DNA from 2 places in the Streptomyces sp. NPDC004561 genome. Region 2 is predicted to be linked to the other one. Evidence: riboswitches for the same ligand, from Rfam matches in the RefSeq annotation. Region 2 holds a riboswitch; the other holds the start of a gene.
The links. Region 2 has a riboswitch for glycine ahead of gcvP (aminomethyl-transferring glycine dehydrogenase). Riboswitches for the same ligand answer to the same signal wherever they lie in the genome.
Positions count from the first base shown of each region.

Region 1 (11,108 bases), on a different contig from region 2:
CCCGGCACGAAGTCCATGTAGTAGTGCAGGACGGCGGGGATGATGCCGGCCGCGCCGTTGGTCGGCGCGGTCACCACGCGGCCGCCCGCCGCGTTCTCCTCGTTCACGGCCATCGCGTAGAGCGTGATCCACTCCATGGCGTGGGCCAGCGGGTCGCCCTCGGCGCGCAGCTGGCGGGCCGAGACGGCCGCGCGGCGGCGGACCTTCAGGCCGCCCGGCAGGATGCCCTCGCGGGACAGGCCGCGGCGCACGCACTCGCGCATCACCCGCCATATCTCCAGCAGGCCCGCGCGGATCTCCTCCTCCGTGCGCCAGGCGCGCTCGTTCTCCAGCATCAGGGAGGAGATCGACAGGCCGGTCTCCTTGGTCAGGCGCAGCAGCTCGTCGCCCGTGCGGAAGGGGTACTTCAGGACCGTGTCGTCCAGCTTGATGCGGTCCGCGCCCACCGCGTCCTCGTCCACGACGAAGCCGCCGCCGACCGAGTAGTACGTCTTGGAGAGCAGCTCCTTGCCGTCGGCGTCGTACGCGAGGACCGTCATGCCGTTGGCGTGGTACGGCAGCGCCTTGCGGCGGTGCAGGACCAGGTCGTCGTCGAAGGAGAAGGCGATCTCGTGCTCGCCGAGGAGGTTCAGGCGGCCGGCCGCCTTGATCGCCTCCACCCGCTCGTCGGCCGTCTCCACGTCGACCGTGCGCGGGGAGGCGCCCTCCAGGCCGAGCAGCACCGCCTTCGGGGTGCCGTGGCCGTGGCCGGTAGCGCCGAGGGAGCCGTACAGCTCGCAGCGCAGCGACGCCACCGAGGCCAGCAGGTCCTCGTTGCGCAGCCGGCGGGCGAACATGCGCGCCGCGCGCATCGGGCCGACCGTGTGGGAGCTGGACGGGCCGATGCCGACCGAGAACAGGTCGAAGACCGAGATGGCCACGGAGGGACTCCTCAATACGGGGGTGGTGCAAAAGGTGGTACTGGGGGGCGGGTACCGCGCCCACCGGACACCTCCAGTGTGCGCGGTACCCCGAGAAAGGTGACTTACTTGTTCAGACCCGGGTACAGCGGGTGCTTGTCGGCCAGGGCCTTCACCCGGGCCTGCAGGGCCTCCGCGTCGTAGGACGGCTTCAGCGCCTCGGCGATCACGTCGGCGACCTCGGCGAAGCCCTCGGCCGTGAAGCCGCGGGTCGCGAGGGCCGGCGTACCGATCCGCAGGCCGGAGGTGACCATCGGCGGGCGCGGGTCGTTCGGGACCGCGTTGCGGTTGACCGTGATGCCGACCTCGTGCAGCCGGTCCTCGGCCTGCTGGCCGTCGAGCTCGGACTCGCGCAGGTCGACCAGGATCAGGTGCACGTCGGTGCCGCCGGACAGCACGTTCACACCGGCCTCGCGGGCGTCCGCCGCGGTCAGGCGCTCGGCGAGGATGCGGGCGCCCTCCACGGTACGGCGCTGGCGCTCCTTGAAGTCCTCCGAGGCGGCGACCTTGAAGGAGACCGCCTTGGCCGCGATCACGTGCTCCAGGGGACCGCCCTGGAAGCCCGGGAAGACGGAGGAGTTCAGCTTCTTCGCGAACGCCTTCTTGGCGAGGATGATGCCGCCGCGCGGGCCGCCGAGGGTCTTGTGCGTGGTGGAGGTGACCACGTCCGCGTGCTCCACCGGGTTCGGGTGGAGACCGGCCGCGACCAGGCCCGCGAAGTGGGCCATGTCGACCCACAGGTAGGACTCGACCTCGTCGGCGATCCGGCGGAACTCGGCGAAGTCCAGCTGGCGGGGGTACGCCGACCAGCCCGCGATGATGACCTTCGGGCGGTGCTCCTTGGCGAGCCGCTCGACCTCGGCCATGTCGACCAGGCCGGAGTCGTCCACGTGGTACGCGACCACGTTGAACTGCTTGCCGGAGAAGTTCAGCCGCATCCCGTGGGTCAGGTGGCCGCCGTGCGCCAGGTCCAGGCCGAGGATGGTGTCCCCGGGCTGGGCCAGCGCGAACAGGGCCGCCTGGTTGGCGGAGGCGCCGGAGTGGGGCTGCACGTTGGCGTACTCGGCGCCGAACAGCTCCTTGATCCGGTCGATGGCGATCTGCTCGGCGACGTCGACGTGCTCGCAGCCGCCGTAGTAGCGGCGGCCGGGGTAGCCCTCGGCGTACTTGTTGGTGAGGACCGAGCCCTGGGCCTCCATCACCGCGAGCGGCGCGAAGTTCTCGGAGGCGATCATCTCCAGGGTGGACTGCTGGCGGCCGAGCTCGGCGTCGACGGCGGCGGCGATCTCCGGGTCCAGCTCGTGCAGGGGGGTGTTCAGGACGGTCATTCGGCTACGACTCCTCAGCTGCCGGAAAACGCGGTGTACTCGTCGGCGGAGAGCAGCTCGGCCGGCTCCTCCGCGATGCGCACCTTGAACAGCCAGCCGCCCTCGAAGGGGGCCGAGTTCACCAGCGACGGGTCGTTGACGACGTCCTCGTTGACCTCGGTGACCTCGCCGGTGACCGGGGAGTAGAGGTCGGAGACCGACTTGGTCGACTCCAGCTCACCGCAGGTCTCGCCCGCCTCGACGGTGGAGCCGACCTCGGGGAGCTGGGCGTAGACCACATCGCCGAGCGCGTTGGCCGCGAACTCGGTGATGCCGACCGTCGAGACGCCGTCCTCGGCGGCCGACAGCCACTCGTGCTCCTTGCTGTAGCGCAGCTGCTGGGGGTTGCTCATGGCCTGGATTCTCCTGTACGCGCGGGAGTGATGGTGATGGGGAGACTGTGGAAACTGCTGGTGGGCAGGCGAATGTGCGCAGGGTCACGTGCCCGCCGCGGGACCGGCCCCGTGCGGGGCGCGGTCGCCGCCCAGTGTCTACTTCTGGCGCTTGTAGAAGGGCAGCGCCACGACCTCGTACGGCTCGTGGCTGCCCCGGATGTCCACGCCGACACCCTCGGTGCCCGGCGCGGCGTGCGCGGCGTCGACGTAGGCCATGGCGATCGGCTTGCCCAGCGTGGGGGAGGGGGCGCCGGAGGTGATCTCGCCGATCACCTCGCCGCAGGCGACGACGGCGTACCCGGCGCGCGGGACGCGGCGGCCCTGGGCGATCAGCCCGACGAGCACCCGCGGGGGGTTCTGCTCGGCGCGGGCGGCGGCCTCCAGGAGCGCCGTGCGCGCCACGAAGTCGCCCTCCTTGTCGAACTTGACCACGCGGCCGAGTCCGGCGTCGAAGGGGGTCAGCTCGGTGGTCAGCTCGTGCCCGTACAGCGGCATGCCCGCCTCCAGGCGCAGCGTGTCGCGGCAGGACAGGCCGCACGGGACCAGGCCGACGCCCTCGCCGGCCTCGGTCAGCGCCTGCCACAGCCCGACCGCGTGCTCCGGCTTCACGAACAGCTCGAAGCCGTCCTCGCCGGTGTAGCCGGTGCGGGCGATCAGCACGGGAACGCCGGCGACCGTGCCGGGCAGCCCCGCGTAGTACTTGAGGCCGTCCAGGTCGGCGTCGGTGAGCGACTTCAGGATGCCGGGGGACTCCGGGCCCTGCACGGCGATCAGCGCGTATGCGTCCCGGTCGTCGCGCACCTCGACCTCGAGGCCCCCGGACCGCTCGTCCAGCGCGTCCAGCACCACCTGGGCGTTGGAGGCATTGGCCACGACCATGTACTCGGTCTCGGCGAGCCGGTAGACGATCAGGTCGTCCAGGATGCCGCCGTCGGCCCGGCAGATCATGGTGTAGCGGGCGCGGCCGACGCCGATGGAGGCGATGTTGCCGACCAGGGCCATGTTCAGGAAGTCGGCCGCCTCGGGGCCGGTCACGGTGATCTCGCCCATGTGGGAGAGGTCGAACAGACCCGCCTTGGTCCGCACGGCCAGGTGCTCGTCGCGCTCGGAGCCGTAGCGCAGGGGCATGTCCCAGCCGGCGAAGTCGGTCATCGTCGCGCCGAGCGAGCGATGCACGGCATCGAGCGCGGTGCGGCGGAGTTCGGTACTGCTCATCGGTCGGTCGTCTCCCAGGGCACGGGGATGGGGCGAGGAACGTTCCTCCCCATCTGTCATCGGAACCTGAGAGGTTCGCCAGGACCGCCACGGGGGCGATCAGGGCTTGCACCTTGGGTGGAGCCACTGACACAGCGGCCCGCTTTTCAGATGTGCCTCGCCCGCGCGGTAACGGTACCTGAGAGATTCAAGGGAGGGACTTGCTCCTTCGGCGCCCCGGGCGGTCCAGAGGGGACCCGGGGACTCTCCCGCGCGGATTCAAGCGGCCGATATGCAGTTGGCGGCCACATCATTGCACGCCACGGCCCCGCCCGTCAGGGTCGCATCCGTAACCGAGCCGTGGCGGTACGCGCACCCACCCGTCGCACACTTCCCATTACCTTCTCTTTACGCAGGCCGGGCATGGATATTACCGGGCCACAGGGGAGGACGATCACGGTGAAGAGGACCACGGCGCTCGCGACCGGCACCGCAGCCACCACCGGCGCCGCGGTGCCGCGACAGCCCTCCGCCCCGGCCCGCGAGCGCTGCGCCGAGCGCCCCGCGCCGGCCGTCCGCGACCTGCGCGGCCGTGCCGGACGCGGCCCGCGCACCCTGCTCTTCGGCCCCCATGACGTCGTGGTGGTCACCGGCCTGCCCGGCAGCGGCAAGTCCACGCTGATGCACCGCGCCGTCGCGGGCGGCCGCATCGACTCCCAGGACACCCGCGACCGGTTCGCGGTCCGCCTGCCCCGCCTGCTGCCGTACGCCCTCTACCGCCCCCTGGTCCGCGCGGCCCACTACGCGGCCCTGCGCCGCGCCCTGCGCACCGGAGCGGGTCTCGTGGTGCACGACTGCGGCACCCAGCCCTGGGTGCGCGCCTGGCTCGCCCGCGAGGCCCGCCGCCGCGGCGGCGCCCTTCACCTGCTGCTGCTCGACGTCCCGCCGGGGACGGCCCGGGAGGGCCAGCGCGAGCGCGGCCGGGGCGTCTCCCGCTACGCCTTCGGCCGGCACCGCCGTACGACGGCCCGGCTGCTCGGCGCGGTGGAGCGGGGCGAGCTGCCGGCGGGCTGCGGCTCGGCGGTGCTCCTGGACCGGGCCGCGGCGGACGGCCTGCGCCGCATAGGCTTCGCCGCCGCCCGGGCGGCGGACGCCGTCACAGCCACCCGCTAGCCTTCTGGTCACAGCAGTGGTTCCCAGCAGGCGGTAGGCAGATGGACTTCCCGGCGGACATTCCCGCGGACTTCCCGGCACAGGCACACCCCCACCCGCACGGCGGGTGGCCCGGCAACGAACTGGAGGAGGTGCTGTCGGCCTCCCTCGGCATACCCTCGGCGGGCGGCCGGATCATCGAGGTCCTCGGCCGGAGCTTCCTCTGGATCCCGCTGCCGGCCGGCGGCGGCCCGCACAGCGGCCCGCTGGACCTGCCGACGCTGGACATCGACGGCCAGGCGTACGTGCCGGTGTTCAGCTCGGAGGAGCAGTTCCGCCAGGTGGCCGGCTCCCACATGTCGTACGCCGTCGCCCCCGCCGTGGAGTTCGCGCGCGGCCTGCCCCCGCAGGCCGGCATGGCGGTGAACCCCGGGGGCGTGGTCGGCGTCCCGCTCCCGCCGGAGGCCGTCGCCGAACTGTGCCGCGCGGGCCGCACCCCGCTCGACGGCCTCGCCTCCGGCGGCCGCGTCCGCCTCTTCGAGCCCGACTGGCAGGACGACCCGGTCGACTTCCTCTCCGCCGCCTCCGCCGAGTTCGCCGAGACCGGAGTGGTCCTCAGCGCCCGCCGCTGCCTGGCCGTCGTCGAGACGGGCGACCCGGTGCTGTTCGTCGGCGTCGAACTCTCCCAGTGGGAGGGCGACCTGCGCGCCCGCCCCCTGGAGGCCCTGGGCCGGGCCCTGGGCCGGGTCCCGGTCGCATGGCCGGTCAACCTCGTGCTGCTGGACGTGGCCGAGGACCCGGTGGGCGACTGGCTGAGGACGAACGTCCGGCCGTTCTACCAGTACGGCCACTGATCCACCGGCCGGGGGCCGGCCGGCCCGACCTGCGCGACGGGCCACGACGCACCCGCACCCGCGCACGGGCACAGGGCCCCGGGCCGGCTGGCGCTTAAGCTGTGTCCAAACGTGGGGAAGAGGCGAAGGGGCGGTAAGACAGGTGAGCGCGAGCCCAAGCGGCAGCGTGGAGCACATGCTGCGCCAGGTCACGCCCGGACGCTACGACGCCTACGAGGCCCTGCTGCGCGCCCTCGCCGCCCCGTCCTCCGGCCAGATCTGGATGCTCCTGTGGCACGGCCAGGGCGGCTCCCCGGACGCCCAGTACGGGAACATGGAGGTCGACGGCTTCCACTACGCCCCGTGCGTGACCTCCGCCCAGGAACTGTCCGCCAGCGGATGGAACCGCTCCTACGAGGTGGTCGACGGCCTCGACGTGGCCCGCACCCTCTACCCCGACCACTACGGCCTCTGGCTCAACCCGCACGCCCCGGGCGGCGGCGTCGGCATCCCCTGGCTGGACCTGCGCCGCATCGCGACCGGCCTGGACCGCCAGCCCGCCGGCCCGCTGCGCCTCACGGAACCCGGCATCGAGATCCCGCAGTTCTACGCCCTGCTCGCGCAGAACGCCCACCGCACCCCCGCGCTGCGCTCCCTGCGCCGCGCCTGGGTGCAGCCCGCGCTCGGGGCGCCCTACCTCGCGCTCGGCCTGGACGTGTACGACACCTCGCCCGCCGCCGTGGACTCGGTGCGCGCGATGATGCAGCAGTCCATCGGCGCGGTCCCGGAGGGGCTGCCGGTGTCCACGGTCGCCATGACCGACGACTACGACCCGGTCGTGATGTGGATGTGGGCCAACGTCCGCCCGTTCTACGACCGCGAGGCCCACGCGCCCGCCCCGCAGCTCCAGGCCCCGCCCCAGGCTCCGGCGGCCGGGTACGGGTACCCGCCAGTACACGGGGGCTACTGACCGACCGGGTCCACGCGGCGGGGCGAGGCTTCACGGATTTACGGCCCGACCGGGCTTCCAGCTGCCGTTTCGGAGTGATGTGACGCCGGTCACGGTCGTGTGGGTCTGTTCTCAACTGCCCCGCATGCCCCTGTCGGTTCGGGGTGCGGTGCCCCCAATGTCCGTGTCCGGCAGACAGCTCCTCCTGTTCGGATAACGGAATCCCCTAGGCGGCATCACGTTTGCGCATACTTTCTCCATCGGGCCTGGCGCGTGATCGAGACCGCATTGAAGACTCGCCTCTCAAGACGCGAGGCCATCGATCCTGTGATCGAAACCAGTCACAGGATCAGTTGGAACTTTGGGGCCGTCACCCACGTGCGGCCGGCGCAGGTAAGTGAACCAAGCCGCCCACAGCGGCGGACAAAGGCCGGTCACCACCGGCGAGAGGGGTCAGGTCAACTGTGACCGCACCGATCGAGACCACCGGGGCAGAGGCCGGAGCGCCTCCCGAGTCCGTGCTCGCCGGGGCCAAGAAGAGCCAGATCGAAGGGCGTTCACTCAGCCAGATCGCCTGGACCCGGTTCAAGCGGGACAAGATGGCCGTGGCCGGCGGCGTCGTCGTCGTGCTGCTCGTGCTGATGGCGGTTCTCGCCAAGCCGATCGAGTCGATCTTCGGACTCGACCCGGACAAGTTCCACCAGGACCTCATCGACCCCGCGCTGCTGGCGCCCAAGGCCGCCTGGGGCGGCATGAGTTGGGCCCACCCGCTGGGCGTGGAGCCGCAGTACGGCCGCGACATGCTCGCCCGCATCATCGACGGCTCCTGGGTCTCCCTCCTGGTCGCCGGTGGCGCCACCCTCCTCTCGGTGGTCATCGGTACCGTGCTGGGCGTCGTCGCCGGTTACTACGGTGGCTGGATCGACAGCGTCATCAGCAGGCTCATGGACACCTTCCTGGCGTTCCCGCTGCTGCTGTTCGCCATCGCCATCTCGGCGTCCGTGCAGGACGGCTTCTTCGGCCTCAACGGCCTGCCGCTGCGCATCTCCGTGCTGATCTTCGTGATCGGCTTCTTCAGCTGGCCGTACATCGGCCGTATCGTGCGCGCCCAGACGATGACCCTGCGCAGGCGGGAGTTCGTCGAGGCCGCCACCAGTCTGGGAGCCCGCGGCCCGTACATCCTGTTCCGGGAGCTGCTCCCCAACCTCGTCGCGCCGATCCTCGTCTACTCGACGCTGATCATCCCGACGAACATCCTCTTCGAGGCCGCTCTGAGCTTCCTCGGAGTCGGCATCGCTCCGCCGCAGGCCTCCTGGGGCGGCATGCTCAGCAACGCCGTGGATCTCTACACCGCAGATCCGCAGTACATGTTCGTGCCCGGACTGGCGATCTTCATCACCGTCCTGGCATTCAACCTGCTGGGTGACGGGCTGCGTGACGCGCTCGACCCTCGCAGCAAGTGATCCATCGATAGAGGGGCTTTCCTCAACGTGAAGACGAGAAGGGTTTTCGCTGCCGTGGCCTCGGTCACGGTGCTGTCCCTGAGTGCGGCCGCGTGCGGCGGCGGGGGCGGCAAGAGCAGCAGTGGCGGCAACGGAACGAAGGACGCGGCGCTGGACTCCATCGTCAACGCGTCGAGCAAGAAGGGGGGCACGGTCAACCTGGAAGACTCCGACGTGCCCGACTCCCTGGACCCGGGCAACACCTACTACGGCTTCGTGCAGAACTTCTCGCGCCTGTACGCGCGGACGCTCGTCACGTTCAAGCCGGCCGCGGGCAAGGACGGCCTCACGGTCGTCCCGGACCTCGCGGAGTCCCTGGGCACGCCCAGCAAGGACGCCAAGACCTGGACGTACCACCTGCGTCAGGGCCTGAAGTTCGACGACGGGTCCCCGATCACGTCCAAGGACGTCAAGTACGCGATCGAGCGCTCCAACTTCGCGCCCGAGGCCCTGTCCAACGGCCCGACGTACTTCAAGGCGTACCTGCAGGGCGGTGACAAGTACAAGGGCCCCTACAAGGACAAGAAGGGCCTGGACTCCATCGCCACCCCGGACGACCGCACGATCGTCTTCCACCTGAACCAGCCGTTCGCCGACTTCGACTACCTGGCGACCTTCTCCCAGACGGCCCCCGTGCCGCAGGCGAAGGACGACGGTGCGAAGTACGTCCAGCACATCGTGTCCTCCGGCCCCTACAAGTTCGCCTCGTACGAGGAGGGCGCCAGCGCCAGCCTCGTCCGCAACCCGAACTGGGACCCGAAGACGGACCCGATCCGCAAGGCGCTGCCGGACAAGATCAACGTCAAGTTCAAGGTCAACCCGGTCTCGATCGACAACGACCTGATGGCTGACAAGATCACGGCCGACATATCCGGTGCCGGTGTGCAGCCGCAGACCCAGCCGAAGGTCCTGAGCGGCAAGTACGCCAAGCAGACGGACAACTCGTACGCCGGCGCCACCGGTTACATGGCGCTGAACCTGCACGTCGCGCCGTTCGACAACGTCCACTGCCGCAAGGCCGTGCAGTGGGCGCTCGACAAGCAGTCGGTGATCGACGCCATGGGCGGCTCGCCGAAGGGCGACGTGGCCACCACGCTGCTGCCGCCGTCCGTCAACGGCTACGCCAAGTTCGACGAGTACCCGTCCGCGGGCCACAAGGGTGACATCGCCAAGGCCAAGGACGAGCTGAAGCAGTGCGGCAAGCCGAACGGCTTCTCCACCACGCTGACGGCCCGTTCCGACCGTCCCGCCGAGATCGCGGGCGCCACGGCCATCCAGAACTCCCTGAAGGCCGCCGGCATCAACGTCGACATCAAGCAGTTCCCCTCCGGCAAGTACTTCGCCAACTTCGCCGGTGTCCCGAGCTACGTCCACCAGCACAAGCTCGGCATGATGATGATGGCGTGGGGCGCCGACTGGCCGACCGGCTACGGCTTCCTGGACCAGATCATCGACGGCAGCGCCATCAAGCCCTCGGGCGGCAACAACCTGATGGAGCTGAACGACCCGAAGATCAACGCCGCTCTGAAGGCGGCCATCGGCAACACCGACGCCGCGGCCCGCACCAAGGCCTGGGGTGACATCGACAAGATGGTTGCCGACAACGCCTCGGTCGTTCCGCTGGTCTACCGCAAGAACCTGCTGATCAGGCCCACGTCCGCGACCAACGTCACGGTCACGCAGGCGTACCTCGGCATGTATGACTACCTGCTGCTGAGCTCCTCGAAGTAACAGCAGGCCGGATACCCCTGAAAGGCAGGTGAAGGCACCGGGTGGCCGGGGCGGACACACACCGCCCCGGTCACCCGGAGCCGCACAGCTGTGGCTGCGTACATCATCCGACGCGTCTTCGGCGCATTGGTACTGCTGCTGGTGGTCAGCGCAGTCACCTTCGCCATCTTCTTCCTGGTCCCCCGCCTAGGCGGCCAGACAGCCACCCAGCTGGCCACCCAGTACGTCGGCAAGGACGCCAACCCCGCGTCCGTCGCCGCGATCAAGCACAATCTGGGACTCGACCAGCCCATCTACATGCAGTACTGGGACTACATCAAGGGCCTGTTCGCAGGCGCCGACTACAACTACGGCCCCGACGCCACGCACTGCAGCGCCCCCTGCTTCGGGTACTCCTTCAAGAGTCACGTCGAAGTGTGGCCCCAGCTCCAGCAGCGCATCCCGGTCTCCTTCTCGCTGGCCGTCGGTGCGGCCGTGATCTGGCTGATCTTCGGTGTGACGACCGGTGTCGTCTCGGCGCTCCGCAAGGGCAAGCCGGTGGACCGCATCTCGATGTTCATCGCCCTCGCCGGCGTCTCGCTGCCGATCTTCTTCACCGGCCAGGTGATCAACGCTCTGTTCGTCTACCAGTGGCCCATCTGGGACAGCACGGACTACGTGCCGTTCACCCAGAACCCGGCCGACTGGGCCTGGCACCTGCTGCTGCCCTGGGTCAGCCTCGCGTTCCTCTTCTCCGCCACCTACGCCCGGCTCACCCGGGCGGGCATGCTGGAGACGATGAGCGAGGACTACATCCGGACGGCACGCGCCAAGGGCCTCAAGGAGTCCGTGGTCGTCACCAAGCACGGGCTGCGTTCCACGCTCACCCCGATCGTGACCATCTTCGGTATGGACTTCGGCACCCTCATCGGTACCGCGGTGCTCACCGAGACCGTCTTCTCCCTGCAGGGTGTCGGCGCGTACTCCATCCAGGCCATCAAGGACAACGACCTGCCCATCGTGATGGGCGTGACCCTGGTCGCCGCG
Region 1 is NZ_JBSGDB010000022.1:7,193-18,300, reverse strand. It holds gene ACWEN3_RS05190 (L-serine ammonia-lyase) at 1-920, opposite strand, end outside; gene glyA (serine hydroxymethyltransferase) at 1,025-2,287, opposite strand; gene gcvH (glycine cleavage system protein GcvH) at 2,302-2,679, opposite strand; gene gcvT (glycine cleavage system aminomethyltransferase GcvT) at 2,818-3,936, opposite strand; glycine riboswitch at 3,980-4,092, opposite strand; glycine riboswitch at 4,093-4,197, opposite strand; gene ACWEN3_RS05170 (AAA family ATPase) at 4,369-5,088, shown strand; gene ACWEN3_RS05165 (enhanced serine sensitivity protein SseB) at 5,130-5,921, shown strand; gene ACWEN3_RS05160 (enhanced serine sensitivity protein SseB C-terminal domain-containing protein) at 6,097-6,870, shown strand; gene ACWEN3_RS05155 (ABC transporter permease) at 7,314-8,312, shown strand; gene ACWEN3_RS05150 (ABC transporter substrate-binding protein) at 8,340-10,082, shown strand; gene ACWEN3_RS05145 (ABC transporter permease) at 10,173-11,108, shown strand, end outside.
Region 1: linked by a shared signal. The riboswitch ahead of gcvT (glycine cleavage system aminomethyltransferase GcvT) and the one ahead of gcvP (aminomethyl-transferring glycine dehydrogenase) in region 2 are both predicted to bind glycine.

Region 2 (11,108 bases):
GATCGCCGAGTCCGGCATGAAGGTCGTCGTCGACGCCTCCAACGGCAGTGCCGGCCTGGTGCTGCCCAGCCTGCTGGGCAAGCTCGGTGTGGACTCGCTGACCATCAACCCCGGTCTCGACGAGTCCAGGCCCACCGAGACGGCCGAGGTGCGACGGAGCGGGCTGGTGCGGCTCGGCGAGATCGTCGCGTCCTCCGGTGCCGCCTTCGGCGTGCGGTTCGACCCCGTCGGCGAGCGGCTGTCGCTCGTGGACGAGAAGGGCCGGATCATCGAGGACGACCGGGCGCTGCTGGTGCTGCTTGACCTGGTGGCCGCGGAACGGCGCAGCGGCCGGGTGGCGCTGCCCGTCACCACGACCCGGATCGCCGAGCAGGTGGCCGCCTATCACGGCACCCAGGTCGAGTGGACCACGACCTCGCCCGACGACCTCACGCGCGTCGGCGGCGAGGAAGGCACCATCTTCGGCGGTGACGGCAAGGGCGGGTTCATCGTCCCCGAGTTCAGCAGCGTGTACGACGGCACGGCCGCCTTCGTACGGCTGATCGGCCTGGTGGCGCGCACGCAGCTCACGCTGAGCCAGATCGACGCGCGGATCCCGCGGGCGCACGTCCTCAAGCGGGACCTGGCCACGCCGTGGGCCGTCAAGGGCCTGGTGATGCGCCGGGTGGTCGAGGCGGCGGGCGATCGATCCGTCGACACGACCGACGGTGTGCGGGTCGTCGAGACCGACGGGCGCTGGGTGATGGTGCTGCCCGACCCGGCCGAGGCGGTCACCCATCTGTGGGCGGAGGGACCCGACGACGCGTCCGCGCAGGCCCTGCTGGACGAGTGGTCGGCCGTCGTGGACAGCGCCGGGCGGTAGCACCGGGCCGGTCGCGGGGCCTCGAGAACCGCTGCACGCGCGCGTGCCGGACAAGTGTCCTCAAGGGGGGCCTGTCCGGCACGCCGGTGGGGCCGTTCGGAGTAACCGCGCGCGACATGCGACTATGTGCGGCATGCCGCAGCAACCCCCCGTTCGGAGCAGCCCCACGCGGCCGCAGCGCCCGGACGCCTCCATGTCGTTGATCACCAACGTCATGGACCACAGCCTCGACGACGGGTACGCCGAGGCCGCCGCCCGGAGGAAGTCGCAGGGCGAGGGCGGTCTGCCGAAGACGCTGAGGGCGAAGCTGGGCCTCGCGTCCGGTCTCGTCCTCGCGGCGCTCGTCGTGACCGTCGGGGCGGCGCAGGCGCATGTGGCGGCGCCCGTGGTGGCCAAGGAGCGCCAGCAGCTGATCGACCGCGTCGACAGCGAGAACGTGAGCGCGGACAAGCTCCAGGGCACCGTCGACAAGCTGCGCGCCGACGTCAGCGCGCGCCAGCGCGCCGCGCTGAGATCCAGCGGCGGCAGCGCGGAGGCGGACCTGGTGGGCATGCTGTCGGGCGCCACCGAGGTGCACGGACCGGGCGTCAAGCTGGTCGTGAACGACGCCAAGGAGGCCAGCACCGGCGGGGACGGGACCAATCCGCGGGAGACGTCGGGGTTCTCCGACACCGGCCGGGTGCGTGACCGTGACATGCAGCGGGTGGTCAACGGGCTGTGGGCCTCGGGGGCCGAGGCGATCTCCGTCAACGGGCAGCGGCTGACGGCCCTGTCCGCGATCAGGGCCGCGGGTGACGCGATACTGGTCGACAACAGACCGCTGGTGCCGCCGTACACGGTGCTGGCTGTGGGGGACGCGGAAAGGTTGAGCACCAGTTTCCAGAACAGCGCGGACGGGCTGTATCTGCACGCTCTGGAGCAGAACTACGGTATCCGCGCCACCATCTCCACGCAGGGCGACGTCCGGTTGCCCGCCGCACCGAGTGTGATCGTACGCACAGCACAGCCGAACGCCGACAAGACTGAGAAGGGCACATCGTGATCGCCGTACTGGGCCTCGTCGTGGGAGTCGTGGCCGGCCTGTTGGTCCGGCCCGAGGTTCCGGCGGTCGTCGAGCCTTATCTGCCGATCGCCGTCGTCGCGGCGCTGGACGCCGTCTTCGGTGGTCTGCGGGCCATGCTCGACGGAATCTTCGACGACAAGGTGTTCGTGGTGTCGTTCCTGTCGAACGTGGTCGTGGCCGCCCTGATCGTGTTCCTGGGCGACAAGTTGGGCGTGGGAGCGCAGCTGTCCACGGGTGTCGTGGTCGTCCTCGGCATCCGCATCTTCTCCAACGCCGCGGCGATCCGGCGGCACGTGTTCCGGGCGTGAGGCGATGAACGAGCAGAGCAAGCGGAACGATCAGCCCGACCGGAACGAGCGGCCCATCGGGAACGACGGGAACGGCCCGGAGGACCGGACCGGCCGGAGCGACCAGAACGGCCTGGGCGACCGGAGCGGTGAGCGCGACCAGGTCCGCCGGGACGGGCAGATCGGCCGGCCCGGGCAGGCGCAGCCGGAGAACCGGCTTCGCAAGGAGCTGCCGGCCGAGGTCCCGGCTCCGGTCCCCGGGGCAGGGCAGTCGGCCGAGGAGCAGGCGCAGGAATCGCAGACCGGTCGGCAGCGGCTCGTCAAGGGCCTGTGGCCGCCGCGGGTGACCCGCGCCCAACTCATAGTCGCCCTGCTGCTGTTCGGCCTGGGTTTCGGCCTGGCCGTGCAGGTGGCGTCGAACAGCGACAGCGGCAGCGCACTGCGCGGCGCCCGCCAGGAGGATCTTGTTCGCATCCTCGATGAACTGGATTCGCGTACTCAGCGTCTTGAGGACGAGAAGCAGGGACTCGAAAAGCAGCGGTCGGAGCTGCAGAGCAGCTCCGACCAGGCCGCGGAGGCACGCCGACAGACCGCCGAGAAGGAGAGGCAACTCGGCATTCTGGCGGGCACCGTGGCGGCGCAGGGTCCCGGCATCACCATGACGATCGAGGACACGAAGGGGACGGTCCAGGCGGACATGCTGCTCGATTCGATCCAGGAGCTGCGCGCGGCGGGTGCGGAGGCGATCCAGGTCAACGGCGTGCGTGTGGTGGCGAACACATACTTCACGGACTCGGGCAAGAGCGTGAGCGTGGACGGGAACAAGATCAACGCCCCCTATCGTTTCAAGGTCATCGGCAAGCCGCAGGACCTCGAGCCGGCGCTGAACATTCCGGGAGGCGTGGTGCAGACTCTGGAGAAGGAGCAGGCCACGGTGACCGTCGAGCAGTCGGACAAGATCGTCGTGGATGCCTTGCGACAGGCGAAGCGGCCTGACTACGCTCGGTCGTCCTCCCAGTGAACCGGCGGTGCATGGCGGACGTCCCGCAGGGGCATGAGGTTGCGGGGGGTCGGCGCACCGTTGGGGTGGTGCGTGGTGGAAACTGTCCGGTGGGCACGGACGTTGTGAGGATGTCCGGGTCGTCCGGTGTAGGCAATCAGGGTTCGTCCTGCCCCACGGGCGGGTCTGTTTCGGTCAAGGGGAATCGCCCGTGAAGTTGTTTGCGAAGTTGTTCGGCAAGAGCGCGCGAGAGGGCAGCGACAACGCCACCGCCCGTCATCGCGCACAGCCTGACGCGGAGGGCCGGCGCCCGCTGTTCCGGGACCAGGTGGCTGGTCCGGGCGGCGACATTTCGGGAGGTCAGGGCGCGCCGTCAGTTGACCCTGCCCAGTCCGGCGGCATAGGTTTCGGGCAACCGTCAACCTCAGGTACGGGTGGAGGGTTTGCTCCGGACCCGTACGCGTCCAACGCCCCGGCGGGGCAGCCGCGGCAGGAGGATCCGTCGATGTCGCTCCTGGTATGTACGAGGTGCGGTAACCGCAACGCGGAGAACGCCCGCTTCTGTTCCAACTGCGGTGCGCCGCTGCGCGCCGGAGTGGCGCCCGAGCGCGCCTCCGAAACGACGTCCACGATCTCGATCTCCGGCATCGAGGCCTACGACGCAGAGGTGACCGGCCAGACGGCGGCGCCGATGCTGTCGCCGGAGGCGCAGGCCGCGGTGGACGCGCTGCCGCTGGGCTCGGCCCTGCTGGTGGTGCGCCGGGGCCCGAACTCGGGCAGCCGCTTCCTGCTGGACAGCGACCTGACGACGGCCGGCCGTCACCCGCAGAGCGACATCTTCCTGGACGACGTGACGGTCTCGCGTCGCCATGTGGAGTTCCGCCGCTCCCCGGACGGCTCGTTCACCGTGGCCGACGTGGGCAGCCTGAACGGCACCTACGTCAACCGCGAGCGGATCGACCAGGTCGCCCTGCAGAACGGTGACGAGGTGCAGATCGGCAAGTACCGGCTGGTGTTCTACGCGAGCCGGCAGGGCATCTGACCGACCCCCGGACCCGGTCCGGGGGGACCCCACAGGGAAGGTCCATGCTTCAAACACCGAGCGGCGGTGCCGGAAGCGGTACCGCCGCCACGGACAGTGGGCTGATGAGCATCGGCGCGGTGCTGAACGCGCTGCGTGACGAGTTCCCCGAGGTCACCATCTCCAAGATCCGCTTCCTGGAGTCGGAGGGGCTCGTCGAGCCGCTGCGGACCCCCTCGGGATACCGCAAGTTCAGCGCCGGTGACGTCGAGCGTCTCGGACATGTGCTGAGAATGCAGCGGGACCACTATCTGCCGCTCAAGGTGATCCGCGAGCACCTGGACGCCATGGAGCGGGGCGAGGCCGTGCAGCTGCCCGCGGTGGGCCGCCAGCGCTCCGGGGACGACGCTCCGGAGCCGCAGGAGGGCCGCACGGTGGCCCGGGTCGGCAGGGCCGAGCTGCTCGCGGCCGCGGACATCGACGAGGGCGAGCTGAAGGAGTGGGAGTCCTACGGGCTCATCGCTCCGCTGGCGGACGGGGCCTACGACGCCGAGGCCGTCACCGTGGCCTCGCTCGTCGCCGAGCTGGGGCGTTTCGGGATCGAGCCGCGCCACCTGCGGGTGATGAAGGCGGCCGCCGAGCGTGAGGCCGGGCTGGTCGACCAGGTGGTGGCGCCGCTCAAGCGCCACCGGAACCCGCAGACCCGGGCGCATGCCGAGGCCCGGACGAAGGAGCTGGCGGCGCTCACCGTGAAGCTGCACGCGGCCATGGTGAAGACCGCTCTCGGAGTACGGCTTCCCTGACCCGCGGCGCCTCCCGGCGGCCGGATCGGGCACCTGTTCCCGGCCCGACTACCCAAACATCCCGAGCACGGCCTAGGGTTGCTGTGTGAACGAGCTCGATGTCGTAGGTGTCCGGGTCGAAATGCCCTCCAACCAACCGATCGTGCTCCTGCGCGAAGTGGGGGGCGACCGTTATCTCCCCATCTGGATCGGGCCGGGGGAGGCGACGGCGATCGCTTTCGCCCAGCAGGGCATGGCTCCCGCCAGGCCGCTGACCCACGACCTGTTCAAGGACGTGCTGGAGGCTGTCGGTCAGGAGCTGACCGAAGTACGCATCACCGACCTGCGGGAAGGCGTCTTCTACGCCGAGCTGGTCTTCGCCAGCGGCGTCGAGGTCAGCGCCCGCCCCTCCGATGCCATAGCGCTGGCTCTGCGCACCGGAACGCCGATCTACGGCAGCGACACGGTGCTGGACGACGCGGGCATCGCCATTCCGGACGAGCAGGAGGACGAGGTGGAGAAGTTCCGCGAGTTCCTCGACCAGATCTCGCCCGAGGACTTCGGCACCAGCAGCCAGTGAGCACCGACAGACGATGAGCACCAGCGGCCGGTGAGCCCGGGCGGCCCGGCCGCCGGTGAGAGACACGCCGACCCGCCGGACCGGGCCTTCCAGGGCTCGCCGGTGGGCTGTGCGCATCCGGTTCCGCGGGCAATTGCCACCGGCCATTGAGAGCGTCTCAAGGCTCTCCGCAAGCGCATTCGGCTAGCCTTTCCCCGCGGTGGGACACGGGAAACCACTCCTTGGGTGATTATCACTCGGCGTGCCGAGTGTGGCGATCGTTGACGCACCCCTGGTGACTGCCTACCGTCGAGAAGGCAGGTCAAGGACGGAGGTCGGCGTGAGAACCAGCGGCGACGGTACGGCTGGGGGTGCTCCCGTGCGCGGTTTCGGGGAGAGCGGTCCGTACCCGGTTCACAGCAGCGCGGTGGATCACGCTCCGCAGCGGCCGACGGCTGTGCCGAACGGCGGAGGGGCGGCGTCCATGACGTCCGAAGAGATCGGCTACCGGGGGCCCACGGCCTGCGCGGCGGCCGGCATCACGTACCGGCAGCTCGACTACTGGGCCCGCACCGGCCTGGTGGAGCCGAGTGTGCGGCCCGCCTACGGGTCGGGCACCCAGCGCTTGTACAGCTTCCGGGACGTCGTCGTCCTGAAGATCGTCAAGCGGTTCCTGGACACCGGGGTCTCGCTCCAGAACATCCGCACGACCGTCCAGCACCTCAGAGAGCGCGGTTTTCGCGACCTGGAGCGCATGACGCTGATGAGCGACGGTGCCACCGTGTACGAGTGCACCTCGCCCGACGAGGTCCACGCCCTGCTCCAGGGCGGTCAGGGCATCTTCGGGATCGCCGTCGGCGTGGTGTGGCGGGACGTGGAGAACGCCCTGTCCCAGCTGCACGGCGAGCGCGTCGACACGGGCGAGACCCTCGTGGGTCCCAACCCCGCGGACGAGCTGGCGCGGCGCCGCAACCGGGCGGTCTGACAGCGCGGCTCACCAGGCGCTCCGGTGCCACCGCGTTGTCAGTGGCGTGGTGCAGCATCGGACATGTGAGAAACGCGCCCACGATCCTGCATCTCGACATGGATGCCTTCTACGCCTCGGTGGAGCAGGCATCCAAGCCGAGTCTGCGCGGGAAGGCGGTCGTCGTGGGCGGGCTCGGGCCGCGCGGTGTGGTGGCCACCGCGTCGTACGAGGCACGGGTCTTCGGGGTGCACTCGGCGATGCCCATGGCCCAGGCCCGCAGGCTGGCGCCGAACGCCGCGTATCTCGTGCCACGCTTCACCCTGTACCGGTCGATCAGCGAGCAGGTGATGGCGCTGCTGCGGGAGCTGTCGCCGCTGGTGGAGCCGCTCAGCCTGGACGAGGCGTTCGTGGACCTGGAGGCCGGCGGGACCGCCTGGGACGCGGAGTCGGCGCAGCTGACGGGTACCAGGCTGCGCGCGGACATCCGCGCGGTCACGGGCCTGACCGGTTCGGTGGGGCTCGCCGCCTCCAAGATGCTCGCCAAGATCGCGTCCGAGCAGGCGAAGCCGGACGGGCTGGTGCTCATCGAGCCGGGGACGGAGCGGGCGCTGCTGGGGCCGATGACGGTGCGCACCCTGCCGGGGGTGGGGCCGGCCACCGGCGACCATCTGCGGCGGGCCGGGATCACCACGGTCGAGGAACTGGCCGAGGCGGGCGAGGACGAACTCGTACGGCTGCTCGGCAAGGCGCACGGGCAGGCGCTGTACGCGATGGCCCTGGCCCGCGACGACCGGCCCGTGGTGGCCGAGCGCGAGGCGAAGTCGGTGTCGGTCGAGGACACCTACGACGTGGACATCCACGACCGGCTGCGGATCGGGCTGGAGGTGCAGCGGCTCGCCGACCGGTGCGTGCGGCGGCTGCGCGGCGCCGGGCTGTCCGGGCGGACCATCGTGCTGAAGGTGCGGCGCTACGACTTCTCGACCCTGACCCGCTCCGAGACGCTCAGAGGCCCGACGGACGACCCGGCGGTGGTCCGGGAGGCGGCGGCCCGGCTGCTGGACTCGGTGGACACCACGGGCGGGGTGCGGCTGCTGGGCGTGGGCGTCTCCGGGCTCGCCGACTACACACAGGAGGACCTGTTCGCACAGGCGATGCCCTCACCCGCGGCCGAGACACCGCAGGAGGCCGTGACCGAGGCCGTCACGGAGCCCCCGGAGCCGGTGGAACGGCAGTGGCGCGCGGGGCAGGACGTACGTCACACGGAGCACGGACCCGGCTGGGTGCAGGGCAGCGGGCTGGGGCGGGTCACGGTGCGGTTCGAGACGCCGCAGTCCTCTCCTGGGCGGGTGCGGACCTTCTCCGTCGACGATCCGGCGCTGGAGTCCGCCGATCCCTTGCCGCTGGTCGCGATTCCTTCCCGACCGCCCGCCGCTCTCGCTCCGTCGGACGGTGACGGGCCCGGGACTGCGTCCCGGGCCGCACAGAGAGCTCAGGCCTCCTCCGAGCCCGCCAGCTTGCCGAAGTCGTGGTCCGGTACGGAAGGGGGCGCGCCCACATCGAGGCCGTAGTGGTGGTAGAGCTGGAGTTCCTGCTCGGGGGAGAGGTGGCGGCCCACGCCGAAGTCGGGGGCGTCCCTGATCAGGGCGCGCTCGAACGGGACGTGGAGGGTGCCCTCGACGAGTTCGCTGGGCTCCAGGGGGACGAACGCGTCCCGGGAGAACAGGCCGGTGCGTATGGCCGCCCATTCGGGCACGCCGGTGGCGTCGTCGAGATACACCTCGTCGATGGTGCCGATCTTGGTGCCATTGCGGTCGAACGCCTTGCGGCCGATCAGGTTGCGCGGATCGATGTCGGTCTGCACGGTCCCTCTCCCTCCACTTGGTCGCAACTCATCCGTAAGCACTACAAAAGAGCACATTCAGTGAGGCGGCCACTCGAGGGCTCCCGCGTTGACCTCGCTGGTAGGCTGACAGCGGCTGCTGATCCCGTGCGGGAGAGTCCTCCGACCACCTCGGAGGCGCCGAAGGAGCAAATCCTCCCCGGAATCTCTCAGGCTCACGTACCGCACGGACGAGGTCACTCTGGAAAGCAGGGCGGGTGTCGACGGCGTCCGCTCTCACCGACGGTGAAAGCCGGCGTCCTCGGGCGCCCGGTGAAGCTCTCAGGTTGAGATGACAGAGGGGGAGGCCGTCGGGGTACCCGCGCCGTGGTGCCCCTCGAAGGTCGCGTCAGACCAGGAGGCCTCCGCAATGACCGCCCACCGCATTCCGCTCTCCGAGCTCGAATCGGGCATCCCCTTCGAGCAGCGCCACATCGGGCCCGACCAGGAGGCGCGGGCCAAGATGCTCGCGTCGGTCGGCTACGGCTCCCTCGACGAGCTGACCGCCGCCGCGGTCCCGGATGTGATCAAGAACGCCGACGCCCTGGACCTGCCGGGCGCCCGCACCGAGGCCGAGGTGCTCGCCGAGCTGCGCTCGCTCGCCGACCGCAACCAGGTCCTCGGCTCCATGATCGGCCTCGGCTACTACGGCACCTTCACCCCGCCCGTCATCCTGCGCAACGTCATGGAGAACCCGGCCTGGTACACGGCGTACACGCCGTACCAGCCGGAGATCTCCCAGGGCCGGCTGGAGGCCCTGCTGAACTTCCAGACCGTGGTCGCCGACCTGACGGGCCTGCCCACCTCCGGCGCCTCTCTGCTGGACGAGGGCACGGCCGCCGCCGAGGCCATGGCGCTGTCCCGGCGCATGGGCAGGAACAAGAAGGGCCTGTTCCTGATCGACGCGGACGCGCTGCCGCAGACGATCGCCGTCATCGAGACGCGTGCCGAGCCGACCGGTGTCGAGGTCGTCGTCGCCGACCTCAGCGACGGCATCCCGGCCGACATCGCCGCGCGTGAGATCAACGGCGTGCTGATCCAGTACCCGGGTGCCTCGGGCGCCGTACGCGACATCAAGCCGGTCGTCGAGCAGGCGCACGAGCTGGGCGCGCTCGTCACCGTGGCCGCAGACCTGCTCGCGCTGACCCTGCTGACCTCGCCCGGCGAGCTGGGCGCGGACATCGCCATCGGCACCACCCAGCGCTTCGGCGTCCCGATGGGCTTCGGCGGACCGCACGCGGGCTACATGGCCGTGCACGAGAAGTTCGCGCGCAGCCTCCCCGGCCGCCTGGTCGGCGTGTCCGTCGACGCCGACGGCCACAAGGCCTACCGGCTCGCGCTGCAGACCCGTGAGCAGCACATCCGCCGTGAGAAGGCCACCAGCAACATCTGCACCGCCCAGGTGCTGCTCGCCGTGATGGCTGGCATGTACGCGGTCTACCACGGCCCCGAGGGGCTGCGGACGATCGCCCACCGCACCCACCGCTACGCCACGCTCCTCGCCGAGGGCCTGAGGGCCGGCGGTGTCGAGATCGTCCACGGCGCCTACTTCGACACCCTCACCGCGCGCGTGCCCGGCAGGGCCGCCGAGGTCGTCGCCGCCGCCCGGGACAACGGGGTCAACCTCCGCCCGGTCGACGCCGACCACGTCTCCCTGGCCTGCGACGAGACCACCACGCGGGCGCAGCTGGCCGCCGTCTGGTCCGCCTTCGGCGTCGAGGGCGACATCGAGGCGCTGGACGAGACCGCCGCGGACACCCTGCCCGAGGCGCTGCTGCGCTCCGACGCCTACCTGACCCACCCGGTCTTCCACGAGCACCGCTCCGAGACCGCGATGCTGCGCTACCTGCGCAGGCTGTCCGACCGCGACTACGCGCTCGACCGCGGCATGATCCCGCTGGGCTCCTGCACCATGAAGCTCAACGCGACCACCGAGATGGAGCCGGTCACCTGGCCCGAGTTCGGCCAGCTGCACCCCTTCGCGCCCGCCGAGCAGGTCGAGGGCTACCTCACGCTCATCCGTGAGCTGGAGGACCGGCTCGCCGAGGTCACCGGGTACGACAAGGTCTCGCTCCAGCCGAACGCCGGTTCGCAGGGCGAGCTGGCCGGTCTGCTCGCGGTCCGCGGCTACCACCGCGCCAACGGCGACGAGCAGCGCACCATCTGCCTCATCCCGTCCTCCGCGCACGGCACCAACGCCGCCAGCGCCGTGATGGCCGGCATGAAGGTCGTCGTCGTCAGGACCGCCGAGGACGGCGAGATCGACGTCGAGGACCTGCGGGCGAAGATCGAGAAGCACCGCGACGAGCTGGCCGTGCTGATGATCACCTACCCGTCCACGCACGGTGTGTTCGAGGAGCACGTCGCCGGCATCTGCGCGCAGGTGCACGAGGCCGGCGGTCAGGTGTACGTCGACGGCGCGAACCTCAACGCGCTGGTCGGCCTCGCCAAGCCGGGCCACTTCGGCGGTGACGTCTCCCACCTGAACCTGCACAAGACGTTCTGCATCCCGCACGGCGGCGGTGGCCCCGGCGTCGGCCCGGTCGCGGTCCGCTCGCACCTGGCGCCGTACCTGCCGAACCACCCGCTGCAGCCGGCGGCAGGCCCGGAGACGGGCGTCGGCCCGATCTCGGCGGCGCCGTTCGGTTCCGCGGGCATCCTGCCGATCTCCTGGGCGTACGTCCGCCT
Region 2 is NZ_JBSGDB010000179.1:2,560-13,667, forward strand. It holds gene ACWEN3_RS23060 (sugar phosphate nucleotidyltransferase) at 1-862, shown strand, start outside; gene ACWEN3_RS23065 (DUF881 domain-containing protein) at 1,056-1,904, shown strand; gene ACWEN3_RS23070 (small basic family protein) at 1,901-2,233, shown strand; gene ACWEN3_RS23075 (DUF881 domain-containing protein) at 2,394-3,233, shown strand; gene ACWEN3_RS23080 (FHA domain-containing protein) at 3,424-4,254, shown strand; gene ftsR (transcriptional regulator FtsR) at 4,299-5,036, shown strand; gene ACWEN3_RS23090 (bifunctional nuclease family protein) at 5,122-5,595, shown strand; gene ACWEN3_RS23095 (MerR family transcriptional regulator) at 5,915-6,559, shown strand; gene ACWEN3_RS23100 (DNA polymerase IV) at 6,625-8,109, shown strand; gene ACWEN3_RS23105 (PRC-barrel domain-containing protein) at 8,031-8,402, opposite strand; glycine riboswitch at 8,522-8,616, shown strand; gene gcvP (aminomethyl-transferring glycine dehydrogenase) at 8,791-11,108, shown strand, end outside.